3 regions of the Clostridium sp. JS66 genome follow, and region 2 is predicted to be linked to each of the others. Evidence: predicted binding sites of a transcription regulator. Region 2 holds the regulator's gene; each other region holds the start of a gene.
What was found. Region 2 encodes Rex, which represses fermentation and respiration genes when NADH is low (regulators of the CRP and FNR family bind a similar motif). Its sites were predicted from a motif close to ATTGTTAANNNNTTAACAAT; they were not measured.
Positions count from the first base shown of each region.

Region 1: a site for Rex is predicted at 4,599-4,618, ahead of Q6H37_RS02030 (acyl-CoA dehydrogenase). Genes of this name have one in related genera too.
Region 3: a site for Rex is predicted at 5,437-5,456, ahead of prdC (proline reductase-associated electron transfer protein PrdC). Genes of this name have one in related genera too.

Region 1 is NZ_CP131467.1:429,037-437,585, forward strand. It holds gene clpB (ATP-dependent chaperone ClpB) at 1-1,089, shown strand, start outside; gene Q6H37_RS02015 (short-chain-enoyl-CoA hydratase) at 1,553-2,332, shown strand; gene Q6H37_RS02020 (3-hydroxybutyryl-CoA dehydrogenase) at 2,395-3,240, shown strand; gene Q6H37_RS02025 (acetyl-CoA C-acetyltransferase) at 3,310-4,488, shown strand; gene Q6H37_RS02030 (acyl-CoA dehydrogenase) at 4,658-5,797, shown strand; gene Q6H37_RS02035 (electron transfer flavoprotein subunit beta/FixA family protein) at 5,810-6,589, shown strand; gene Q6H37_RS02040 (electron transfer flavoprotein subunit alpha/FixB family protein) at 6,684-7,688, shown strand; gene Q6H37_RS02045 (sigma-54 interaction domain-containing protein) at 7,887-8,549, shown strand, end outside.
Region 2 is NZ_CP131467.1:5,820,660-5,829,208, reverse strand. It holds gene abc-f (ribosomal protection-like ABC-F family protein) at 1-1,896, opposite strand, end outside; gene Q6H37_RS27090 (redox-sensing transcriptional repressor Rex) at 2,224-2,868, shown strand; gene Q6H37_RS27085 (sulfide/dihydroorotate dehydrogenase-like FAD/NAD-binding protein) at 3,256-4,146, shown strand; gene gltA (NADPH-dependent glutamate synthase) at 4,146-5,534, shown strand; gene Q6H37_RS27075 (sulfide/dihydroorotate dehydrogenase-like FAD/NAD-binding protein) at 5,787-6,677, shown strand; gene Q6H37_RS27070 (NAD(P)H-dependent oxidoreductase subunit E) at 6,769-7,269, shown strand; gene Q6H37_RS27065 (NADH-quinone oxidoreductase subunit NuoF) at 7,271-8,549, shown strand, end outside.
Region 3 is NZ_CP131467.1:132,691-141,239, forward strand. It holds gene Q6H37_RS00645 (AAA domain-containing protein) at 1-3,471, shown strand, start outside; gene prdR (sigma-54 dependent transcriptional regulator PrdR) at 3,616-5,364, shown strand; gene prdC (proline reductase-associated electron transfer protein PrdC) at 5,641-6,948, shown strand; partial or broken gene Q6H37_RS00660 (sugar transporter) at 6,968-7,378, shown strand; gene prdA (D-proline reductase (dithiol) proprotein PrdA) at 7,488-8,549, shown strand, end outside.

The DNA.
Region 1 (8,549 bases), 920 kb from region 2:
TTAATTCCTAAGCTTGAAACTGCAATAAAAGAAAAAGAGAAATTGATTAAAGAAAATAATGAAGATGCAATGTTAAAAGAAGAGGTAACAGAACAAGAAATTTCACAGATAATTTCAAATTGGACTGGCATACCTGTAGCCAAGTTAGTGGAAGGAGAACGAAAAAAACTTTTAAGACTAGAGAATGAACTTTCACAAAGGGTAATTGGACAAAAAGAAGCTGTAACTGCTGTATCTAATGCAGTTATTAGAGCAAGAGCTGGAATGAAAGACCCTAAGAGACCTATAGGTTCTTTTATATTTCTTGGACCTACAGGAGTTGGAAAAACAGAATTGGCTAAAACTTTAGCTAGAACTTTGTTTGATAGTGAAGAAAATATAGTAAGAATAGACATGTCTGAATATATGGAAAAATACTCTGTATCTAGGCTTATAGGTGCGCCTCCAGGATATGTAGGTTATGAAGAAGGAGGACAGCTTACAGAAGCTGTAAGACGAAACCCTTATAGTGTAATATTATTTGATGAAATAGAAAAGGCTCACGATGATGTATTTAATATATTTCTTCAAATATTAGATGATGGAAGACTTACTGACAATCAAGGAAAGGTAATAGATTTTAAAAATTGTATAATAATCATGACTTCGAATATTGGAAGTAGTTACTTACTTGAGAATAAGGAGATTTCAGGAGTAGAACAACATATTCGTGATAGAGTTATGAGTGAAATGAAATCAAGATTTAAGCCGGAATTTTTAAATAGATTAGATGATATTATATTATTTAAACCTCTATCCACAGAAGAAATAAAGGATATAATATCAATATTTATTGAGGATATAAGAAAGAGACTTAAAGAAAAGAATATATCGTTAAAAATAACAGAAGCTGCTAAAAGACTAATGGCAGAAGAAGGATATGATCCAGTATATGGTGCAAGGCCTTTAAAAAGATATATTGAAAATGTATTGGAAACATCTATTGCAAAAAAGATTATTAAAGGTGATGTATATGAAGGATGTACCGTAGGAGTTGATGTTAGAAATGATGAAATTATTGTAGAAAATGTAACTGCCAATATACAATAGATAAAATAGTTATAAGGATGTCAATTAAGATATCTTTATAACTATTTTTTTGTAATTTTGTAAGTGGATTGAATTGGTAAATTATAACGTAATGTTTAGTTTAATAATATAAATTGTAAAATTTTACACGTAGTAATTTGTAAAAAAGTATGTATTGATGTAATATTGCAACTTAATATTGAAACAAAATTGACTAATATATAACTATAAATGCTTATATTTAGTAATAATTTGTTTTGATGCAAAAATGCAATGCGTTTCCTTATTGCAACATGAAAATGTCTGAAAATAAACATATTTTAGAACTTAATTCAACGTTTAAAAGTTAAATTATTAACGAAGTCGATGTTAATAATTTAACTATCTCAATAGTTCCCCAACTTTTAGTAAAAATATGTTTACTAAATTAATTATTGTTTGGCACAGGTTTTGCTAAATAAATATGGCATAAGGGGTGATTGTTTTGGAATATAAAAATATTAAATTAGAAAAGGAAAACCATACTTCTATATTAACTATTAATAGACCTAAGGCACTAAATGCATTGAATGCGGAGCTATTGAATGAAATTGATCAATGCATAGATGAAGTTAAAAATGATGAAAGTACATATGTGCTTATAATTACAGGGGAAGGTAAAGCATTTGTAGCTGGAGCAGATATAGCAGAAATGAAAGATAAAACTCCAGAACAGGCAAGAAAGTTTGCTGAATTAGGATTGGCTATATTTAGAAAAATAGAGCTTATGGAGAAACCAGTTATTGCAGCAATTAATGGTTTTGCATTAGGCGGCGGTTGTGAATTATCCATGAGTTGTGATATAAGAATAGCTTCACAAAAAGCTAAATTTGGACAACCAGAAGTTGGTTTAGGAATTATACCTGGATTTGCAGGAACTCAAAGACTTTCAAGATTAGTAGGACCAGGAAAAGCAAAGGAATTAATATATACAGCAGATATGATTAAAGCTGAAGAAGCTGAAAAAATAGGATTAGTTAATAAAGTAGTTGCACCTGAAGAATTAATGAATGAAGCAAAAGCAATGGCAGAAAAGATTGCTTCAAAAGCACAAGCTGCTATAAGATATTCAAAAATATCAATTAATAAAGGATTTGAAACTGACATTGATACAGGAATGACAATTGAAAATAATTTATTTGGTTTATGTTTTGCAACAGAAGACCAAAAAGAAGGAATGGGAGCTTTCTTAGAAAAAAGAAGTCCAGATTTTAAATTAAAATAGTTTAAAAAGTAATTATTAATTATTATTATTATAAATTAAAAGTTTATTGGAGGGAAAGGATTATGAAGATATTTGTATTAGGAGCAGGAACAATGGGATCAGGAATTGTTCAAACATTTGCTCAATCAGGTTATGAAGTAGTAATGAGAGATATTGAAGAAAAATTTGTTGAAAGAGGAATGTCAAACATTACTAAAAATCTTGATAGAAGTGTTAAAAAAGGAAAAATGACTGAAGAAGCTAAAAATGAAATTCTTGGTAGAATAAAACCTACTACAGATATGGGTTTAGCAAAGGATGTAGATCTTGTAGTAGAAGCCGCTATAGAAAATATGGAACTTAAAAAGAAAATCTTCGCTGAGTTAGATGGAATTTGCAAACCAGAAGCTATACTTGCTTCAAACACATCATCTTTATCAATAACTGAAGTAGCAAGTGCTACAAATAGACCAGATAAAGTTATAGGAATGCATTTCTTTAATCCAGTACCAGTAATGAAATTAGTAGAAGTTATAAAGGGAATTTGTACTTCAGAAGAAACTAAAAATACAATAGTTGAAACAGCTAAAAAATTAGGAAAAGAACCAGTAGAAGTAGAAGAAGCACCAGGATTTGTAGTTAATAGAATACTTGTTCCTATGATAAATGAAGCAGCTGGTATATTAGCTGATGGTATTGCTAAAGCAGAAGACATTGATTTAGCAATGAAGCTAGGCGCTAACCACCCAATAGGACCTCTAGCTTTAGCAGATTTAATTGGTATAGATGTATGTTTAGCCGTTATGGATGTTTTATATACAGAATTTGGTGATTCAAAATACAGACCTCATCCATTATTAAGAAAAATGGTAAGAGGAAAATTATTAGGAAGAAAGACTGGAAAAGGATTCTATGACTATACAAAATAATATGATTATTTGTAGATAGATTTCGTAATTACACAAAATAAGAATTTAAGAATTTTAGGAGGAATTAACATGAGAGAAGTAGTTATAGTTAGCGCAGTTAGAACTGCTATAGGTAAATTTGGAGGAGCATTAAAAGATGTAACAACTGTTGAGTTAGGAGCTACTGTTATTAAAGAAGCTGTAAAAAGAGCAGGAATAAAACCAGAACAAGTTGGAGAAGTATTGATGGGCTGTGTATATCAAGCAGGACTTGGACAAAATGCAGCTAGACAAGCATCAGTTAATGCTGGTATTCCAGTAGAAGTTCCAGCTATGACATTAAACATACTTTGCGGTTCAGGACTTAGAAGTATAAGTTTAGCAGCACAAATAATAAAAGCAGGCGATGAAGATATTATAGTTGCAGGTGGAATGGACAACATGTCAAGAACTCCATATGTACTTCAATCAGGAAGATGGGGACAAAGAATGGGAGCATCAGAGTTACAAGATTCTATGCTTCATGATGGTTTACATTGTGCATTTAATCATTATCATATGGGAGTTACTGCAGAAAATATAGCTGAACAATGGAAATTAACTAGAGAAGAACAGGATGCTTTTTCAGTAGAATCACAAAATAAAGCAGAAGCAGCAATAAAAGCAGGAAAATTTAAAGATGAGATAGTTCCTGTAGTTATAAAAACTAGAAAAGGTGATGTAATATTCGATACAGATGAGGGACCAAGACCAGGAACAACTATGGAAGCATTAGCTAAATTAAAACCAGCCTTCAAAAAAGGTGGAACAGTTACAGCAGGAAATTCTTCAGGAATAAATGACGCAGCAGCAGCTCTAGTAATTATGAGTGCAGATAAAGCAAAAGAATTAGGATTAAAGCCAATGGCTAAAATAGTTTCTTATGGAACAAAAGGTTTAGATCCATCAATAATGGGATATGGTCCATTCTATTCTACTAAACTTGCTTTAGAAAGAGCTGGTATGACAGTAGATGATTTAGATTTAATAGAAGCAAATGAAGCTTTTGCAGCTCAAAGTTTAGCAGTAGCAAGAGACTTAAAATTTGATATGAGCAAGGTAAATGTAAATGGAGGAGCTGTAGCATTAGGTCATCCAGTAGGATGCTCTGGAGCTAGAATCCTAACTACACTTTTATACGAAATGGAAAGAAGAGATTCTAAGAAAGGCCTAGCAACTTTATGTATAGGCGGAGGAATGGGAACATCTGTAATAGTTGAAAGATGTTAAGTAAAAAATTAAAGAGTAAGAGCTTGAGACCTTTGCTGGCTTGAGACTTTAAACTTATTTAATTTTAAAATATCACAATATGCAGCTAAAGTTATTGTTAATTTTAGCTGCATGTTAAAAAATTTACATGTTATTTTGATTAAATAAAATATATTTGGGAGGACTTTTTATGGATTTTACATTGACAAAGGAACAAGAATTTGTAAAACAAATGGTAAGCGAATTTGCTGAAAATGAAGTTAAACCTTTAGCAGCAGAAATAGATGAAACAGAAAGATATCCACTTGAAACTGTAAAGAAAATGGCTAAGTATGGCATGATGGGTATGCCTATTGCTAAAGAATATGGTGGAGCTGGTGGAGACACACTTTCATATATATTAGCAGTAGAGGAATTGGCAAAAGTATGTGCAACAACATCAACTATACTTTCAGCACACACTTCTCTTTGTGCATGTGTAATACAACAATTTGGTACAGAAGAGCAGAAACAAAAGTATTTAGTACCTCTTGCAAAGGGTGAAAAAATAGGAGCATTTGGTTTAACTGAACCAAACGCAGGTACAGATTCATCGGCTCAACAAAGCCAAGCTATTCTTGAAGGAGATCATTATATATTAAATGGACAAAAAATATTTATAACAAATGGTGCTTATGCAGATGTATTTGTAGTATTTGCTATGACAGATAGAAGTAAGGGAAATAAGGGAATATCAGCATTCATATTAGAAAAAGGAATGCCAGGTTTCTCATTTGGAAAAGTTGAAAATAAAATGGGAATAAGGGCATCATCAACAACAGAACTTGTATTTGAAGATGTTAAAGTACCAGTAGAAAACCTAATAGGAAAAGAAGGAAAAGGATTTGCTGTAGCAATGAAAACTCTAGATGGAGGAAGAATTGGTATAGCAGCACAAGCATTAGGACTCGCAGAAGGAGCTTTAGATGAAGCTATAAAATATATGAAGGAAAGAAAACAATTTGGAAAAACACTTAGCAGATTTCAGGGCTTAGCTTGGATGGTAGCTGAAATGGACGTAAAAATTGAAGCTGCAAGAAATTTAGTATATAAGGCAGCAATGAGAAAAGAAAAGGGACTTCCTTTCACAATAGATGCTGCAAGAGCAAAATTATTTGCTGCAGATACTGCTATGGAAGTAACAACTAAAGCAGTTCAGCTATTTGGTGGATATGGATATACTAAGGATTATCCAGTTGAGAGAATGATGAGAGATGCTAAGATAACAGAAATATATGAAGGAACATCACAGGTTCAGAAAATGGTTATATCAGGAAGCAGATTAAAATAGGAGGTTTTTTAAATGAATATAGTTGTTTGCTTAAAACAAGTACCAGATACAACAGAAGTAAAAATAGATCCAAAGACAGGAACATTAATAAGAGAAGGTGTTCCATCAATAATAAATCCAGATGATAAAAATGCACTAGAAGAAGCATTAGTGTTAAAGGAAAATGCAGGTGCTAAGGTTACAGTAATAAGTATGGGACCACCACAGGCAGAAACAGCTTTAAGAGAAGCTTTAGCTATGGGAGCAGATGAAGCTATACTAATAACAGATAGAGCATTTGCAGGAGCAGATACATTAGCAACATCACATGCACTAGCAGGAGCATTAAAGAAACTAGATTATGATATAGTATTTGCAGGAAGACAGGCAATAGATGGAGATACAGCACAAGTAGGACCGGAAATAGCAGAACATCTTGGAATACCTCAAATTACATACGTTGAGAAAGTGGACATAGATGGAGATAAAATAAAGGTTAGAAAAGCATGGGAAGATGGATATGAAGATTTAACAGTAAAAGCACCAGTGCTTTTAACAGCAATAAAAGAGTTAAATGTACCAAGATACATGCATATGAATAATATATTCAATATATTTAAAGAAGAAGTAAAAATATGGACTGCAAATGATATAGGTGTAGATAAATCCCTTTTAGGATTATCAGGATCACCAACAAAGGTAAAGAAATCAGCAACAAAGGAAGCAAAAGGTGCAGGAGAACTTGTAAACAAGCCATTTAAAGAAGCAGCAGCTTATGCGGTTTCAAAGTTGAAAGAAAAACACTATATATAAGCAGGTATCCAAAATCAATGATTTTGAGATGATCGCTTACTCAGCCGACGTAAGGAGGAGGAGTTTCATTAAAAATATTAGGAGGTTTTTTAGCATGAATATAGCAGATTATAAAGGCGTATGGGTATTTGCTGAGCAGAGAGATGGAAAGCTACAAAAAGTAGCATTAGAACTAATAGGAAAAGGCAAAGAACTAGCAGATAAATTAGGAACAGAAGTAACAGCATTACTACTTGGAAGTGAAGCTGATGATATAGCAAAAGAATTAGCAGCATATGGAGCAGACAAAGTAATATATGCAGATAGTCCATTATTAAAACACTATACAACAGATGGATATGCAAAAGTTATATGTGATCTTGTACAGGAAAGAAAACCAGAAGCAATACTTGTAGGAGCAACATATATAGGAAGAGATTTAGGACCAAGAGTATCAGCAAGATTATCAACAGGACTTACAGCAGATTGTACAGGATTAGATATAGATCCAGAAACAAAACATCTTCAAATGACAAGACCAGCATTTGGGGGAAATTTAATGGCAACAATAGAATGTGCGGCAAATAGACCACAAATGTCAACAGTAAGACCTGGAGTATTTGAAAAATTACAAAAGGATACATCAAGAAAAGGTGAAATAGAAAAAATAAATGCAGATATAAAAGCATCAGATATAAGAGTAAAAGTAGATGAAGTAGTTAAAATAGCAAAAGATATTATGGATATAGGAGAAGCTCAGTTCATAGTATCAGGAGGAAGAGGAATAGGAAGCAAAGAAGGTTTTGAACCATTAAAAGAATTAGCAGATGTACTAGGAGGAACAGTGGCAGGCTCAAGAGCAGCAGTAGAAAATGGCTGGGTAGACAAGGCATGCCAAGTAGGACAGACAGGACAAACAGTAAAGCCTATAGTATATATAGCATGTGGAATATCAGGAGCAATTCAACACTTAGCAGGAATGCAAGACAGTGATTATATAATAGCAATAAACAAAGATGAAGGCGCTGCAATAATGAAAGTAGCAGATTTAGCTATAGTAGGAGATTACAAAAAGGTAATTCCTGAAATGGTAGCTGAAATAAAAGCTTTAAATAATTAGCATCCATTAACAATCACTTTAAATATATAGACAAAAAATTTCGTATATAAGCTTGTAAAAACGTATATACGAAGTTTTTTGTTTTTTGAATTAAATATAATTATATAGTATAATTGATAGAAAATATAATTAATAGTATTTAATACAATTATTTATATTTTTTATTAATGTATAAGAGGTAGGAGGTTGCACTACTTTATGGGGATTCAACAATTAATGAATGATACTTTTTCTGATTCATGTGATTTAGAAATGAAATTGGAGTTCGTCAAATTAAAATTGAAGGAATTGCAGGATGTAATTGAAGGATTCAATGATGGTATTTATGTTACAGATAAACTTGGCAATACTATATTAGTAAATAAGTATTGGGAAAAGATTACTGGTATAAAGAGAGAAGAAGTATTGGAAAAAAATATGTCCTTTTTAGAAAAAGAAGGATATATGTCAAAATCAGCAACTCTCATAGTTTTAAAAGATAAAAAAAGTGTAACCATTGAACAAAAATTAAGAACAGGGAAAAAGGTATTAGTTTCTAGTAACCCTATATTTGATAGGGAAGGAAATGTAACTATGGTAGTTACAAGTGTAAGAGATGTTATAGAATTATATGAATTAGAGGAACAACTAGAAAAAAAAGAGGAGATACTTAATAGTCAGAATTCTTCCAATACAGATAGTTTAAAAAATCAGCTTTTAAATTTTTCAGACATTATAGTAGAAGATGAGAACATGATTAATGTCTTGCAAATGGCTAAGAGAGTAGCAAAAGTAGATGCTACTGTGCTTTTGCTTGGAGAAACAGGTGCTGGTAAGGAAGAAGTTGCTAAATATATACATAAAAATAGTAAAAGATGCAAT
Region 2 (8,549 bases):
TTCTTCATATAAATTGTCTAGTTGCTTTTGGGAATCTACTAATTGTTTGTTTATAGATTCACTTTTATCAAAGTCCGAATAAACCTCTTCTAAACAAAGCTGTTGTTGGAGCTGTTCTATTAAATCTTCCATATTAGCAATTTCATTTTCAATATTTTTTATTTTTAAGTTTTTTTCTTTTTGTATTTTTTCAAGATCTCTTTTTTTCTTCTTTTCATGTTGTACTTGAGTTTTTGTTTTGCCTGAATTTTCTTCTTCTTCTTGAAATCTCAATGGATTTTTTTTCTTTTCAATATAATAAGTATAATTACCTAAATATTCTTTTGCACCATCTTCTACTAACTCATATATTTTATTTATAACTTTATTTAAGAAATATCTATCATGGGATATAACAAGAACAGTACCATCATAGCTTAATATAGCCTTTTCTAAAGCTTCACGAGACATTATATCTAAGTGGTTTGTAGGTTCATCTAATAATAAAAAGTTGGATTTAGAAAGCATTAATTTTAATAAATTAATTCTACATTTCTCACCACCACTTAAAGAACCTATTTTTTTAAATACATCATCTCCTGTAAAAAGAAAAGCAGCTAATGAATTTCTAACTTGGGTTGTGGTCAGTTCGGGAAAATCGTCCCACACTTCATCTATTACGGTCTTATCATCATCAAGATTAGATTGTTCTTGATCATAATAACCAATAAAAACATTTTTGCCCAATACTGAAAATCCTGAATCAGCTTTAATGGTATTCATTATTATTTTAAATAATGTAGTTTTTCCTCTTCCATTCTCTCCTATAAGAGCTGTCTTCTCACCTTTTTTAATATCTAAGAAAAGATTGTTGAATAAAGATTTTTCGCCAAAACTTTTGCTTAAATTTTCTATGTGAAGAACGTCATTACCACTTTTTATGCTAGTTTCAAACTCAACATGACCAAGTTGTTCTTCTTTATCTGGCGCTTTTACTCTTTCTATTTTATCTAATGATTTTTGTCTACTTTCAGCAGCTTTTATGCTCTTTTCCCTATTAAAGGATCTATATTTTTCTATTATGGCTTCTTGTCTTTTAATTTCAGCTTGCTGTAAGTTATATGCTTTTAATTGTATCTCATAATTTTTTTCTTTTAGATCTAAAAAAGTAGTATAATTTCCATTGTAACAATTTATATGACCATTTATAAGTTCTATAGTTTTTGAAGTTATAGCATCTAAAAAATATCTGTCATGGGAAATAACTATTACTGTACCTTTATAACTTTTCAAGTATTCCTCAAGCCATTCTATAGCATCCAAATCCAGATGGTTTGTAGGTTCATCTAGAAGCAAAATTTCAGGATTAATTAATAACAGTTTACAAAGAGCAACTCTAGTCTTTTGACCACCACTTAAAATATTTATTGGTTTACTAAAATCATCTTCTAAAAAGCCTAGTCCTTTTAAGACCCTAGACACTTCTCCCTTATAAGTATATCCACCTCTATTGGTGTATAATTCAGAACACATAGTGTAATCTTTAATTATTTTATTATGATATTCTTCTTTTTCGGGATCATAGGGGTCATTCATTAAATTTTCTAATTTTTGTAATTTGTTTTCTAGAGCTAATAGATCTTTAAAAACTGTAAACATTTCTTCTTGAATAGTGTTATTTGAATCTAAAGATAAATGCTGTGCTAAATAGCCTATAGTTTTATTTTTATCTATAAATAGTTCTCCAGAATCCTGTTCTAGTTGATTTGTTATAATTTTAAAAAGTGTGGATTTTCCAGCACCATTTGGTCCTATGAGTCCAACTTTCTCGCTTTCATTTATATTAAAAGTTACATTTTCAAGTATAACATCTATTCCATAACTTTTATGAATATCTTTACAACTTAAAACAACCATAATCTCACCTTCCTTAATCATTAATATTTTACTATGTTAAATGAATTTTTTGTAGTCTAATTTCATAAATTATTATATAACTAGTGTTTTGTTAAACAACTAATAAAAAGTAATAAAATTATAAAAAATCATAAATTAGAAAAATAAACTATTGACATACTGCATACTTAAATAATACTATAAAGAGTAGGAGAAGAAAAAGAATTAGTATGTTAATTGTATAACAAAATATTCATGGAAAGTTGTTTTCACGTTGTATTATAAATTTTTAAATGCAATTATAGAAACAAATGTAATAGAAAATATATATATAATAAGAGGTGCTGTATGGATAAGAAAAAAAATATATCAATGGCTGTAATAAAAAGGTTGCCTAAATACTATAGATATTTAGGAGAGTTAATGAAGAATGATGTTGATAGAATATCATCAAAAGAGTTAAGTGAGAAGATAGGGTTTACCGCTTCACAAATAAGACAAGATTTAAATTGTTTTGGAGATTTTGGTCAACAAGGATATGGATATAATGTAACAGAACTGCATGGCCAAATAGGTAATATACTTGGACTTACTAAGCCGTACAAAACTGTAGTAGTAGGTGCAGGAAACATAGGGCAGGCTATATCAAATTATACTAGGTTTGAAAAAACTGGGTTTAACTTAGATGCTATATTTGATATAAATCCTAAATTAATTGGTATAAGAATACGTGATATAGAAATAAAGGATATAGATTATTTACCAAGTTATTTGAAAGAGAATCCTACAGAAATTGGAATAATATGTGTTCCAGCTAATAGTGCTCAAAAAGTATGTGATACTTTAGTAAAGAATGGTGTTAAAGGAATATGGAATTTTGCACCTGTAGATTTAGTTATACCAGATGACGTGAAAGTAGAAAATGTACATTTAAGTGATAGCCTATTGACATTAACTTGTCTTTTAAATGATGGCGATATCGATAATGAATAAGCAGGGTTTAGATTTAAAAAAAGATAATAATTGAAATTTTTATTTCAATTATTATCTTTTTTTAAGTTTAATAATTAACAAAGTTATAGTTGATTTATGTCACATATAGTCGTTATTAAATTTAAATGTTTAAATTTTATATAGTAAATATTATTTAGAACTAGTTAACCTCCCTATTACATCTACTTATATTTTCAAAATAAAACCAAAAAATGTATAAATAAATAAAAGCAGGTTGTATTTTTATGAATCCTATAGAATATAAGGTATAAATTAATATAATATGCATTATTTGTTATTTAGTTATGCAATTTGTATAATGAATGTGATATAATAATATGTATAAATTCGTATAATTAAAAAACATTTACCAATGGGGGGAATAAAATGTATAAAATTGTTGACAAAAGGGAATTAGCTCCTAATATATTTCTAATGGACATAGAAGCACCAAGAGTTGCAAAGTCCGCTAAACCAGGACAATTTGTAATAGTTAAAATGGACGAAAAAGGTGAAAGAATACCTCTTACTATTTGTGACTATGATGCTCAAAAGGGTACTGTAACTATAGTATTCCAGACACTTGGTGGATCAACACAAAAAATGGCTGATTATGAAATTGGACAAACATTTAGAGATTTTGTAGGACCTTTAGGACAACCTACGGATTTAGTAAACGAAAGCATAGAAGAATTAAAAAAGAAAAATATAATATTTGTAGCTGGAGGAGTAGGAGCAGCACCAGTATATCCTCAAGTTAAATGGCTTCATGAGCATGGAATTAATGCAGATGTAATAGTTGGATGTAAGTCAAAAGAATATTTGCTGTTGGAAGAAGAAATGAAATCGGTATCAGGAAGCTTATATATAGCAACTGATAACGGAACTTATGGATATAAAGGCTTTGTTACAGATTTATTAACCGAGCTTATTGAAAAAGAAGGAAAAAAATATGATCATGTAGTGGCAATAGGTCCTATGATCATGATGAAATTTATATGTAAGGTTACAAAAGGTTTTGGTATTAAAACTATAGTAAGCTTAAATCCAATAATGGTAGATGGTACAGGTATGTGTGGAGCTTGTAGAGTTACTGTTGGAGGAGAAACTAAATTTGCTTGTGTAGATGGACCAGAATTTGATGGTCATCTAGTTGATTTTGAAGAAGCTATGAGAAGACAGAGATTGTATAAAACAGAAGAAGGAAAGTCATTAATGGAAGAGCAGGAAAGAAAAGAAGGACATGTATGTCATGTAGGATTGGATGGTGACAAATAATGGACAACGAAAAAATGAAAAGAGTACCAGTAAGAGAGCAAGATCCAAAGGTTAGAGCTCATAATTTTCAGGAAGTTTGTTTAGGATATGATAAAGAAGAAGCTGTAAAAGAAGCTTCAAGATGTTTGCATTGTAAAAAACCTATGTGTGTATCTAAATGTCCAGTATCTATAAATATACCAGAGTTTATAGAACATGTTAAAAGTGGAGAATTTGAAGAAGCTGCTAAGACTATAGCTAAATCTAGTGCACTTCCAGCTGTATGTGGAAGAGTATGTCCTCAAGAAAGCCAATGTGAAGGAAAATGTGTACTTGGAATAAAAGGAGAGGCAGTAGCTATAGGAAAGCTTGAAAGATTTGTAGCAGATTATTCAAGAGAAAACAATGTAGATCTATCAGAAAAAGAAACTAGTAATGGCAAAAAGGTTGCAGTAATAGGCAGTGGTCCTTCAGGGCTCACTTGTGCAGGAGATTTAGCTAAACTAGGTTATGATGTAACTATATTTGAAGCTTTACATGAAGCAGGTGGAGTTTTAGTTTATGGAATACCAGAATTTAGACTTCCAAAGGAAACTGTAGTTAAACATGAAGTAGAAAATGTTAAAAAATTAGGTGTTAAGATAGAAACTAATGTAATTATAGGAAGAACTGTAACTATAGATGAACTTATAGATGAAGAAGGCTTTGATGCCGTGTTCATAGGTTCAGGTGCAGGATTGCCAAAGTTTATGGGAATACCAGGTGAAAACTTAAATGGAGTATTCTCAGCAAATGAATTCTTAACAAGAAATAACTTAATGAAAGCCTTTAGAGAAGAATATGACACACCTATAAAGGCAGGCAAAAAGGTTGCTGTAGTAGGTGGAGGAAATGTTGCTATGGATGCTGCAAGAACAGCATTAAGGTTAGGTGCAGAAGTACACATAGTTTACAGAAGATCAGAATCAGAACTTCCAGCTAGAGTAGAAGAAGTACATCATGCAAAAGAAGAAGGTATAATTTTTGACCTTCTTACAAATCCAGTAGAAGTAGTGGGAGATGAAAATGGCTGGGTTAAAGGCATGAGATGTGTAAAAATGGAGCTTGGAGAGCCAGATGCATCAGGTAGAAGAAGACCTGTAGAAATTCCAGGTTCAGAGTTCGAAATGGAGATAGATACCATGATAATGTCTCTTGGAACATCACCAAATCCATTGATATCTTCAACTACTAAAGGATTAGAAATTAATAAGAGAAAATGCATAGTAGCAGAAGAGGAAACAGGCTTAACTTCAAGAAAAGGAGTATATGCTGGTGGAGATGCTGTAACAGGCGCTGCAACAGTAATACTTGCTATGGGAGCTGGAAAGAAAGCTGCTAATGCTATACATGAGTATTTGAGTAAATAAATATATACAATTAAATATACATGATTTAAATAGTAGAAATTGAGTGAATGAACTCATTTCTACTATTTTTTTATACTCTTTTTGAAGAAGTTTAACTTTTATTAACGTGGTTATAGATGCCTTTTAAACAAAATAATAAATTTTATGTTATTAGAAAATCAAAAATAAGAAGTATATTTTCACAATTTGATATATATATTTATACTAGCAACTGGTTATAAAAAACAAATGTTTATATAGGGGGTAAGTAAAATGTATGAAATTCTAGAGAAAAAGGAGCTAGCAGAAAATGTTTTTTCAATGGATATAAGGGCACCAAGAGTTGCAAAATCAGCTAAGCCAGGACAATTTGCAATACTAAGAGCAGATGAAAGAGCTGAAAGAATACCTCTTGCAATTTGTGACTATGATACTGAAAGAGGAAGTGTAAATATAGTATTTCAGGTAAATGGTACTTCAACAAAAAAAATAGCTGAGTATGAAAAAGGCCAAGCCTTTGCCGATTTTGCAGGACCTTTGGGACAACCATCGAAATTAGTGAATGAAAATTTAGAAAATTTGAAAAATAACAGAATGTTATTTATAGCGGAAGGAATAGGGGTGGCATCAGTATATCCTGAAGTTAAATGGCTGCATGAACGTGGAATTAATGCGGATGTAATAGTTTCATGCAAATCAAAAAAAGATTTGATAATGGAAAAAGAATTTAGAACAATATCAACTAGTTTATATATATCAACAGATGACGGAAGTTATGGATATAAAGGTTGCAGCATAGATTTACTAAAGGAATTGGTTGAAAAAGAAAGAAAAAAGTATGATTACGTTATAGCTATGGCGTCTATGGATATGATGAGAAATATATGTAGGGTTACACAGGAGCTAGGTATTAAAACTATAGTAAGTTTAAAATCCATAATGGTAGATGGTATAGGAATGTGTGGATCTTGTAGGGTTACTGTTAGTGGAGAAACTAAATTTGCATGTATAGATGGACCTGAATTTGATGGCCATTTAGTTAATTTTGAAGAGGCTATTAGAAGACAAACCATGTACAAAACAGAAGAAGGAAAAGCATATATGGATCAACAAGAAAAGGAAGAGGGACATGTATGTCATGTAGGATTAGAACATCATAAGTAATAGTAAAAATCAGAGATATTGAAGTTTTAAGAAACAGCTAAAATAACAGCTGTTTCTGAGTTTATTTAATATGTAAAAGGAGTGATAACATATGACTAGTGAATGTGATAAGAAAATTGATTTATCGTTGATGGACAAGGTGTTTGACAAGTATTATAAAGGGAATGGAAACATTGTAAGTATGCTGCAGGATGCTCAAGATATATATGGTTACTTGCCTCTTGATGTGTTAAAAGCTATTGCAGATAAGACTGGTAATAAGAGAACAAAGGTATATGGAGTTGCCACTTTTTACTCACAATTTAGATTAAATCCAAGAGGAAAGTATATGATTCTCCAATGCCAAGGAACAGCTTGTCATGTAAACAATTCTGAGGTAATAGGAAATGCTATTTGTGATGAATTAGGTATTAATCCAGGGGAGACAAGTAGTGATGGAATGTTTTCTTTTGAACACGTTGCATGTCTTGGATGTTGTAGTCTTGCACCGGTAATAATGATTAATGGCGAGGCGTATGGAAATTTAACTCCAGATAAAGTAAGGAAGATAATTCGTGATATATATGCTAGAGAAAAAGAGGAGGCTATTTAAAATGAAGATTAGGATAGGATTTGGCAGCTGTGGTATTGCTGCAGGAGCCAAAAAAGTTAAAGATAAACTTGAAGCTATAATTGATGAAAATAAATTAAAGGTTGATGTTTCAATTACAGGATGTATAGGTATGTGTTTTTATGAACCTATAGTGGATGTTATTGATGATAATGGTGTGTTTAGTTATGGAAATGTTACACCAGAATTAGTACAGGAAATAGTTGAAAAGCATATCATCAAGGGAGAACCAGTTTATGATTATATAGTATCTACTGATAAAGAACCATATACCCAGCTAAAAAATCAAGTCAGGATTGTTTTAAAAAATTGTGGAATAATCAATCCTGAAAAGATAGAACAATATATTGATAAGGATGGTTATAAAGCTCTTAATAGAGTAGTAAAAGAAATGACTCCTAATGAGGTTATAGAAGAAGTAAAGATAGCTGGATTAAGAGGTAGAGGAGGAGCGGGCTTTCCTACCTGGTTTAAATGGGATGCAGCTAGAAAATCTAAGGGAGAAGACAAATATGTAGTGTGTAATGCTGATGAGGGAGATCCAGGAGCATTTATGGATAGAAGTGTTTTGGAAGGAGATCCACATGCAGTTCTTGAAGGTATGGCCATTGCAGGTTATGCAATAGGAGCAAAAAAAGGATATATATATGTTCGTGCGGAGTATCCACTAGCAATAGAAAGACTTAAAATAGCAATCAAACAGGCAAGGGAAAAGAGTTACCTAGGAAAAAGTATAATGGGTTCAAGTTTTGACTTTGATATATTAATTAAAACAGGAGCAGGAGCTTTTGTATGCGGAGAAGAAACAGCATTAATTGCATCTCTAGAGGGTGAAAGAGGCATGCCAAGATTAAAACCACCCTTCCCAGCTCAATCAGGATATTTTGGAAAGCCAACAAATATAAACAATGTTGAAACCTATGCTAATGTTCCTTGGATATTAGTACATGGTGGTAAGGCATTTGCAGCATATGGCACGGAAAAGAGTAAAGGAACTAAGGTATTTGCTTTAGCAGGAAAAATTAAGAATGGTGGGTTAGTTGAAGTGCCAATGGGAATGACTTTGAGAGAAGTTATATATGGTATAGGCGGAGGAATAAAAGGTGATAAGGAATTCAAGGCAGTTCAGATGGGAGGACCTTCTGGAGGATGTATACCACGAAAATTACTTGATACACCTGTTGATTATGAGTCAATAAACAAAACTGGTGCCATTATGGGTTCAGGTGGTATGGTTGTAATGGATGAAAATACATGTATGG
Region 3 (8,549 bases), 620 kb from region 2:
GATAATCCTGTAATTTTAATAAGAAAAAATAATATGCGATTATGGCAAAAAGAAATTATAAACATAAATAATCAAATAGATAATGGTTATGTTATACCAGAAACAATAAAGGCTCTGGTGCAAGATAAAAAAGTAGAGCAAAGTGAGGAAGATATAAAGGAATGGGAGAAAGTTGGAGAGGACATATTATTTCCATTAGATACAAACTTTGAGCAAAAACAAGTTGTTAAAAGGTTATGTGAAAATTATGGAGTTGTAGTACAAGGTCCCCCAGGAACAGGTAAGAGTCATACAATAGTTAATTTAATATGTCATCTTCTTGCACATGGTAAAAGTGTTCTTGTGACAAGTCAAACAGATAAAGCTTTAAAAGTATTGGTGGACATGATACCAGAGCATATTAGACCATTGTGTATGAGTGTTATTGGAAATGATTCTAATTCTCTAAAAGAACTTAATGAAGCTGTAAGAAAAATAACAGATAATCTGTCTGTAGAGCCTGAAGCATTAAGTAAAGAGATTAAATTATTAAGGGAAGAATTAAAAAATTGCAGAAAAAAGCAAGAGCATTTATATAATAGATTGGTGGAAATTCAAAATACTGAAAATAAGAGCATAGAATATGGTGGACAGTATTATAAAGTTGCAGATATTGCAAAATGGGTAAGAGAAAATAGAAAACAACATTCATGGATAGAGGATAACATTAAATATGAACAATCTATGCCTTTAAATAAAGAAGAATATTTGCAGTTATTAAAATTATTAAAGTCTATAGATAAAGAGGAAAAACAGAATTTTGATAGTATAAAAAATTTGATAGATAAAATACCTATGGATATTGAAATCTGTGATAAGATGTCTAGGTTTAAAAAATTAAAAGAAGATATTGAAATTAATACAAGATTACTAAGTAACTGGCGAATACCAGATAATAATAGATGTGATTATGAAGCCCTTTTAAGTATGTTGAATAAGTGTAAAAGTGAAATGGAATCTATAGAAAATAGTAACTTTAAAAATATACTAGGACTTTATTATAGTAGCAAGATAGCACATGATTTATTTATGGATATAGCGTTTAAATGTAATAATTATTTTTTGATGCTAGATAGGTTAAAAAGCAAGCTAAAAAATTACAACATAGAAATTCCCAATAATATAAATATAGATAAATTAAGTAGAGATTTTGATATCGTATATAGCAAGTTTAATTCAAGAGGAAGAGTGAGCAAAACCTTTAAAATTATTCATTCAGAATATAATTATATTTTTAAAGAGTGCAAAGTTGATTTTCTTGAAGTAGAAAATTTTGAACAAGCATCAGCATTAAAACTTTACATTCAACAGGAAAAAATAATTAAAGACTTAAAGTCTTTATGGAATAGCATGGCAAAAAAGTATGGTGATTTATCAGATGTTTGTAATAGAGAAGATGAAATGGACATAATAGAAATAGAACAAAATATAAAAAAATTAAATACTATAATTGATTGGAATGTAAAGTATAAAAGCAAAATAATATCATTATTAGGTAGAATTTCGATACCACAAAATATAGAGTGGCATAAATCTCAAACTTATAGCTATCTAATAAAATGTGTACAAGCTATCAAAAAAGTAAATGAGTATAATGAGCTAAAAGCTTATATTGAAGTGATGAAAAAATTAGTTTTATCTACAGATAAGTTAGATGAATTGTATAATGCAATGGGATCTCTTGATGTAGAAAAAACAAAAGAACAGTTGAAGATGATAGAACATTTTAAAGTAATGAAGAACGATTTAGTTAGGTTAGATGAACTTATAAATAAAATAACAAAAGCATGTCCGAATACAGGAGAAAACCTAATTGAGAGTTGGAGAAATAGCACGAGAAACTTTGAGGATTTTTGTAGTGCGTGGAAATGGTGTCAGTGGAATAGTTTGCTTAAGGATATTTATAAGCTAAACTTAGAATTTATAGAAGAAACAATAGAGCAGAATAGTAAGAAAGAAAAAATGATTATAAAAGATATAGTATCTAAAAAAACCTGGTATAATCAAATACTTAAAACCACTGAATCTGAAAAAAGAAGTCTTTTTGCCTGGATGCAGGCTGTTAAAAGAATAGGAAAAGGTACAGGAAAGATGGTATCAGAGTATAGAAAAATAGCTCAGGATGAGATGGAGAAATGTAAAGATACTATACCTGTTTGGATTATGCCATTAAATAGAGTAATTGAAAATATAAAATTATCAAGAAAGTTGTTTGATGTTATTATTTATGATGAAAGCAGCCAAAGTGATATATTTTCTATATGTGCTTTAATGAGAGCTAAAAAGGCGGTTATAGTTGGTGATGACAAGCAGATAAGTCCAGAGGTTGTAGGAGTTGATCAGGGAGTTATACAAGGGTTGATAAATAAATATTTGAAGGATATTCCTCAAAATGAATGGTTTGATTTACACACTAGCCTTTATGATACTGCACTTAGAGTTTTTCCAAATAGGTTAATTCTTAAAGAACATTTTAGGTGTGTACCAGAAATTATTGGATTTAGCAATATGCTTTGTTATTCAAATGAGATAAAGCCATTGAGATATCCTAAGCCTTCAGAGGCATTATACCCACCTATTGTGGCTGTAAAAGCGGAAGATGGATATAGGGAACAGAATAAAGCTGTGAATATTCCAGAAGCAGAGGTTTTAGTAAGCAAATTAGTTAGTTGCTGTAAAGATAAAAAATATAAAGATATGACTATGGGTGTTATCTCTTTACTAGGTGATGTTCAAAGTGAAACAATTGAAAATATGATAAGAGAAAGAATAGGGGAAGAGGAGATGATAAGAAGAAAAATTATATGCGGAGATGCTTATTCCTTCCAAGGAGATGAAAGAGATGTAATGTTCTTGTCAATGGTTATTGCAAATAATGTTAAGTTTGCACCATTAACTAGGGAATCAGATATAAGAAGGTTTAATGTAGCAGCAAGTAGAGCAAGAAATCAAATGTGGCTGTTTTATTCTGTAGAATTAAAAGATTTAAATAAGTCATGTGTAAGGCATTCTATTCTTAATTATTGTTTAAATTATGAAAGATATAATAAGAGATATATAAATTTAGAATATGTTTTTCAATCTAAATTTCAAAAGGATGTATATAACATGATAAAGGATAAAGGATATGATATAATTCCTCAAATAAAAGTGGGAGGATATAAAGTAGATTTTATAATAGAAGGAAATAGAAATAGAGCTGCCATTGTTTGTGATGAAGGAATAATAGATAATGGAGATGATATAAAAAAGAATATGGAAGCACGATTAAACTTAGAAAGAATAGGTTGGTACTTTCTGAGAATAAGGGGAAGTGAATTTTATTATAATCCAGAGAAAACCATGGAAAAGTTATGGAGTAGGTTGAAGAGAATAGGTGTAGAAAATTATAACAGAGAAAAAACATCTAAGGAAACGCTCAGGGTAGTATAACGAATTTTAAAAATAACACTTACTAAATTTTTATAATTAAAGTAAGTGTTATTTTTGTATAAAAAATTATAATAAAAGTTTTCATTGTAATGAGTAGGATATATTTCTATAATTAAAGTAGAGTATAAATGGTAGGTGAAATTAATGAGTATATCTGAAATTATATATAAAGTAAGAGACATAATGTTAAAGGATTTTATAAAAGTAAGAGAAGATGAGAGTATAAGAAATGCCCTCAATAGAATGATAGAGTCGTATAGAGATGAAGTTTTAATTGAAGATAAAAGCGGAAAGTTAAAAGCAATATTTACCATGAATGATGTTGCAAAAATAAAAAAGAAGGGTGTATCCTTTGATGCACCTATTATAGAGTTTGGAAATACTAATTTACATACTATAGGATCTAATGACTCGGCAAGATTGGCTAGAGACATAATGATTGATAATCGTATAGGAAGATTACCTGTATTAGAAGATGGAAAAGTTATAGGTATAGTTACTAGTAATAATATAAGAGATACTTTTTATTTAAAAATGGATGAAATGTTCAATCTTTTAAATAATGTATTTGACAATTTACACGAAGGTGTATGCATATGTGACGAAAAGGGAATAGTAAAGTATTGGAATAGGAGCTCGGAAAAATTATATAATGTACCTGCAGAAAAAATAATGAATAGACACCTAGGAGAATTTTTTCCTAAAGCTTTAAATTTAAAAGTATTAAGTACCGGAAAAAGAATAGATAATGTATTTCATGAACCTGTGGAAGGAAAGCTGGTAATATTAAGTGCTGTTCCAATCTATAATTCAAAAGGACGTATAATTGCATCTGTATCAACAGATAGAGATATTACTGATGCTATGAATTTAACAAAACAGCTGGAATATGAGAAAAAGAAGGTTGAATTTTTAGAGAAAGCATATAAAAATGAGATATCTTCAAAATATAATTTTTCATCCATAGTAGGAAAAAATAAAAAAATAATAGATGCTATAGCTATAGCGCAAAAAGTAGCACATACATCTACCAGTGTTCTTATAACAGGAAAAAGTGGAACAGGTAAAGAGGTCTTCGCCAAATCAATACATGAAGCTAGCGGGAGAACTGGAAATTTTGTAGCTATAAATTGTAGTGCTATACCAGGAAATTTACTAGAAAGTGAATTGTTTGGATATGTAGAAGGTGCATTTACAGGAGCTATAAAAAAGGGGAAGATAGGTAAATTTGAATTTGCCAATGGAGGTACATTATTTTTAGATGAAATAGGAGATATGCCCGTAGAGATGCAGGTTAAAATGTTAAGGGTACTGCAAGATGGAGTAATATATAGGCTTGGCAGTGAGAAGGCTATAAATACTGATGCTAGAATTATTGCAGCTACCAATAAAGATTTAAAAAAATTAATACTTGAAGATAAATTTAGAGAAGATTTGTTTTATAGATTAGCAGTAGTGCAGATACAGCTGCCGCCGCTTAAAGATAGAAAAGAGGATGTAAAAGATTTAGCAAACCTCTTTTTTGAACAGGTTTCTAAGCAGGAAGGTATAAAAATAACTAATATTGATGATAAAGTATATAAGATATTAACTAATTATAAGTGGGACGGTAATATAAGAGAACTAAAAAACGTAGTTCAGAGGATGGTTGTTTTATCCAATAATGGTAAAATAAATACAGAATCTATTCCTGAATACATTATAGAAAGTGTATCTCCAGAGGAAGATTTAGGTGAAGATGAATTTGATTTAGAAAAAATAGTAGAGAATGTTGAAAAAAGAACTATAAAAGAAGTTATGAAAATGGTAAAAGGAAATAAGCAGCATGCGGCCAAAGTGTTAAATATAAAGAGGAGCACATTATATTACAAATTAGGAAAATACAATATATAGGTTCAAGTTACTGACATCTATGTCTAATTATTGACATAGATGTTTTTGCGTGTAAACCTAACCATGTAGGCATTTGGTATAATTTTCAAAATATTGTGTGTCAAAAAAATGAACTTATTAATAAAAATTATAGTTATTATAAGAAAAGGTTATAAGTCCACATACTAGTATTTGCAACAATTATAGGTAAATAGTAATAAATATATTAAATAAACAAATATTTGGCATAATAAATGCTGCAATATATTTATGACTATTAAACTTAGGAGGGATGATATGAAAGAATTATATAGTTTTCCTCTAAAAATGCATGTAGGAGCACCAGATGTTCCTGCTGTTAAAGAAGGTCAGAAGGTAAAAAGAGGAGAATGCATAGCAGAACCAAAAGGCCTTGGAGCAAAAATCCATACTAGCGTGTCAGGAGAAGTAACTAAAATTACTGATAATAATATAGTTATATTAGCAGATGAGACACAAACAGAGGATTATGTAAAAATTAAAGAGTGCCAAAGCATAATTGACACTGTCTATGAAGCAGGTATAGTTGGCGCCGGTGGTGCGGGATTTCCAACACACATTAAATTAAAAGCAGAAATTCCAGATGGATACATAGTTGCAAATTGCGTTGAATGTGAACCTGTTCTTCATCACAATATAAAAATGATAGAAGAGAAGCCTGAATTAGTTGTAAACGGCATACGATATGCTATGAAAGCAACAGGCTCCAAGAAAGCTTATATAGCTATAAAAGCAAAGCATCCAGAAGCAATACAGTCATTAGAAAAATATTTAAATGGATCTAATGATATAGAAATAAAGAAACTTAAAGATATGTATCCAATGGGTGAAGAAAGAGCTGTAATTCATGAGATATTTGGAAAATGGCTTGAGCCTACACAACTTCCATTAGAAGCTAAATGTGTGGTTTTAAATGCAGAAACTTTAGCTAATATAACAAGAGCTGTAGAAGATAAGAAGCCAGTAATTGATAAGGATATAACTGTCATAGGTAAACTTAAATCAGGAAAAGAACCTAATGTATTTTCACAAGTACCTGTAGGCACTTCAATGAAGAGTCTTATAGAAAAATGTGGTGGTATAGATGGAGAATATGGCGAAATTGTTATAGGAGGACCTTATACAGGAAAAGCTGAAGATTTAGAGAAGGCTTCTGTTACAAAGATTTCAGGAGGTGCTATAGTAACAATTCCACTTCCAGAATACAAAGGACCAATAGGACTTCTTGTTTGTGCTTGCGGAGCAAATGAAGAAAGACTTAGAGATGTAGCTTCTAAAATGAAATCAGAAGTTGTAGCAGTTACTAAGTGTAAAAATGTAGAAGAAATTAAAGGATCTAATAAGTGCAAAACTCCAGGAGATTGCCCAGGGCAAGCTGCTGGCATTATGTATTTGAAAAAACAAGGTGCTAAGAGAATTTTAATATCAAACTGTAGTGATTGTTCTAATACTGTAATGTGTTGTGCACCTAAGGTAGGATTACCTGTATATCATCATACAGATCATGTATTTAGAACAGTGGATTATCCATTAACTAGAAGACTTCCTATGGAAGAACAAAAGTAGTAAGAGGAGGATTTAAATAATGTCAATGAGTGTTGAACATGCAGAAGCACTTAAAAATGAAGTAGCTGTTGTATGTTGTAGAACTGAAGAAGGAACAATTATACAAGCATCAAATCTTGAGGACCCAGATATATTCCCAGATATGGTTGATTCAGGATTGCTTACTATACCAAAAGATTGTTTAAAAGTAGGTCAAGTTATAGGAGCAAAATTACTTAAAACTATTGATTCATTAACTCCATTAACCCCAGATATTTTAGAGGGTGTTAAGGAAGTAGAAGATAAAGTAGAAAATGATTCAAAAGTTGAAGAACAAGTGGAAGAAGTTGTAGAAGAACAAGTAGTATCAGAAGAAATAGTTGATGGTGCTGAAGGTAGAGTTTTGAAAATTAGAATAGAAGAAGGAAAAGGAATCGATATAGAATTACCATTCTAATTTTTAGTTTATCTATTATACAAGTTATATTAATAAAATTTAATTTAAGTTATTTTAATATATAAAGTTTGTTATGAAATAACGAAAAGGAGGGATTAATGTTATGTCAATGAGTGCAGAACATGCAGAAGAAGTTAAAAATGAACTTGGAATTGTATGTTGTAGAACAGAAGCAGGAACAATAATTCAAGCTTCCAATTTAGAAGATCCAGCAATATTTCCTGACATGGTAGATGCTGGTTTGCTGACTATTCCAGACAATTGCTTGAAAGTAGCACAAGTAATTGGAGCAAAATTGATTAAAACTGTTGATTCACTTACTCCATTAACTCCAGATCTTTTAGAAGGCATTAAAGAAATGGCTTCTGAAGAAAAAGTTCAAGAGGAGCTAACTGAAGGAAATGAAAAGGCAGTCTTAAAATATAACAAAAAAACAGGTGATGTAATAGGGGCTGAAGATTTGGAGAATCCTATGCATTTTGAAAAACTTGAGGACTCATTACTATTCAAATTAGATGAAAGGGTTCTTACAAGAGAAGAAGTTGTTGGACAGAAATTAGTGTCCGATGTACCAGCTTTAACTCCTATAACACCTGAAATGTTAGAAGGATTTAAGGAGGAAGTTGATATGGGAGAATCACCAAAAGTAACATCAAGTGTATCAGGTGGAGTCCTAAGAATTAAAATTGCCGAAGGCAAAGGCGTTGACATCGAAGTACCATTGAATGGTATGAGTACTAGTTCAGTAAAACCTGGAAATGTGCCAGTAGTAAAGGCTGAAAAAGCAGTTGTAGCAGCAAAAGCTGAAGGCAAAAAGGAAGTAGTGCTTGAAGAAAAAGTACTAAGAACTCTTACAAGAAAACATTACAAAATAAATGAAGTAAAATTAGGCAAAGAAACTAAAATCGAAGGTACAACTTTATATATTAGAGAAGACGTATGTAAAGATGCAGAAGCAACTGGAGATCTTGTTAAAGCTGTAAAATTTGATATTATTACACCAGATAAGTATCACACATACAGTGAAACAATAATGGATGTTCAGCCAATAGCTACAAAAGAAGGAGATTCAAAACTTGGTTCTGGCGTAACTAGAGTACTTGATGGTGTTATAATGATGCTTACTGGTACAGACGAAAATGGTGTTCAAATAGGTGAATTTGGT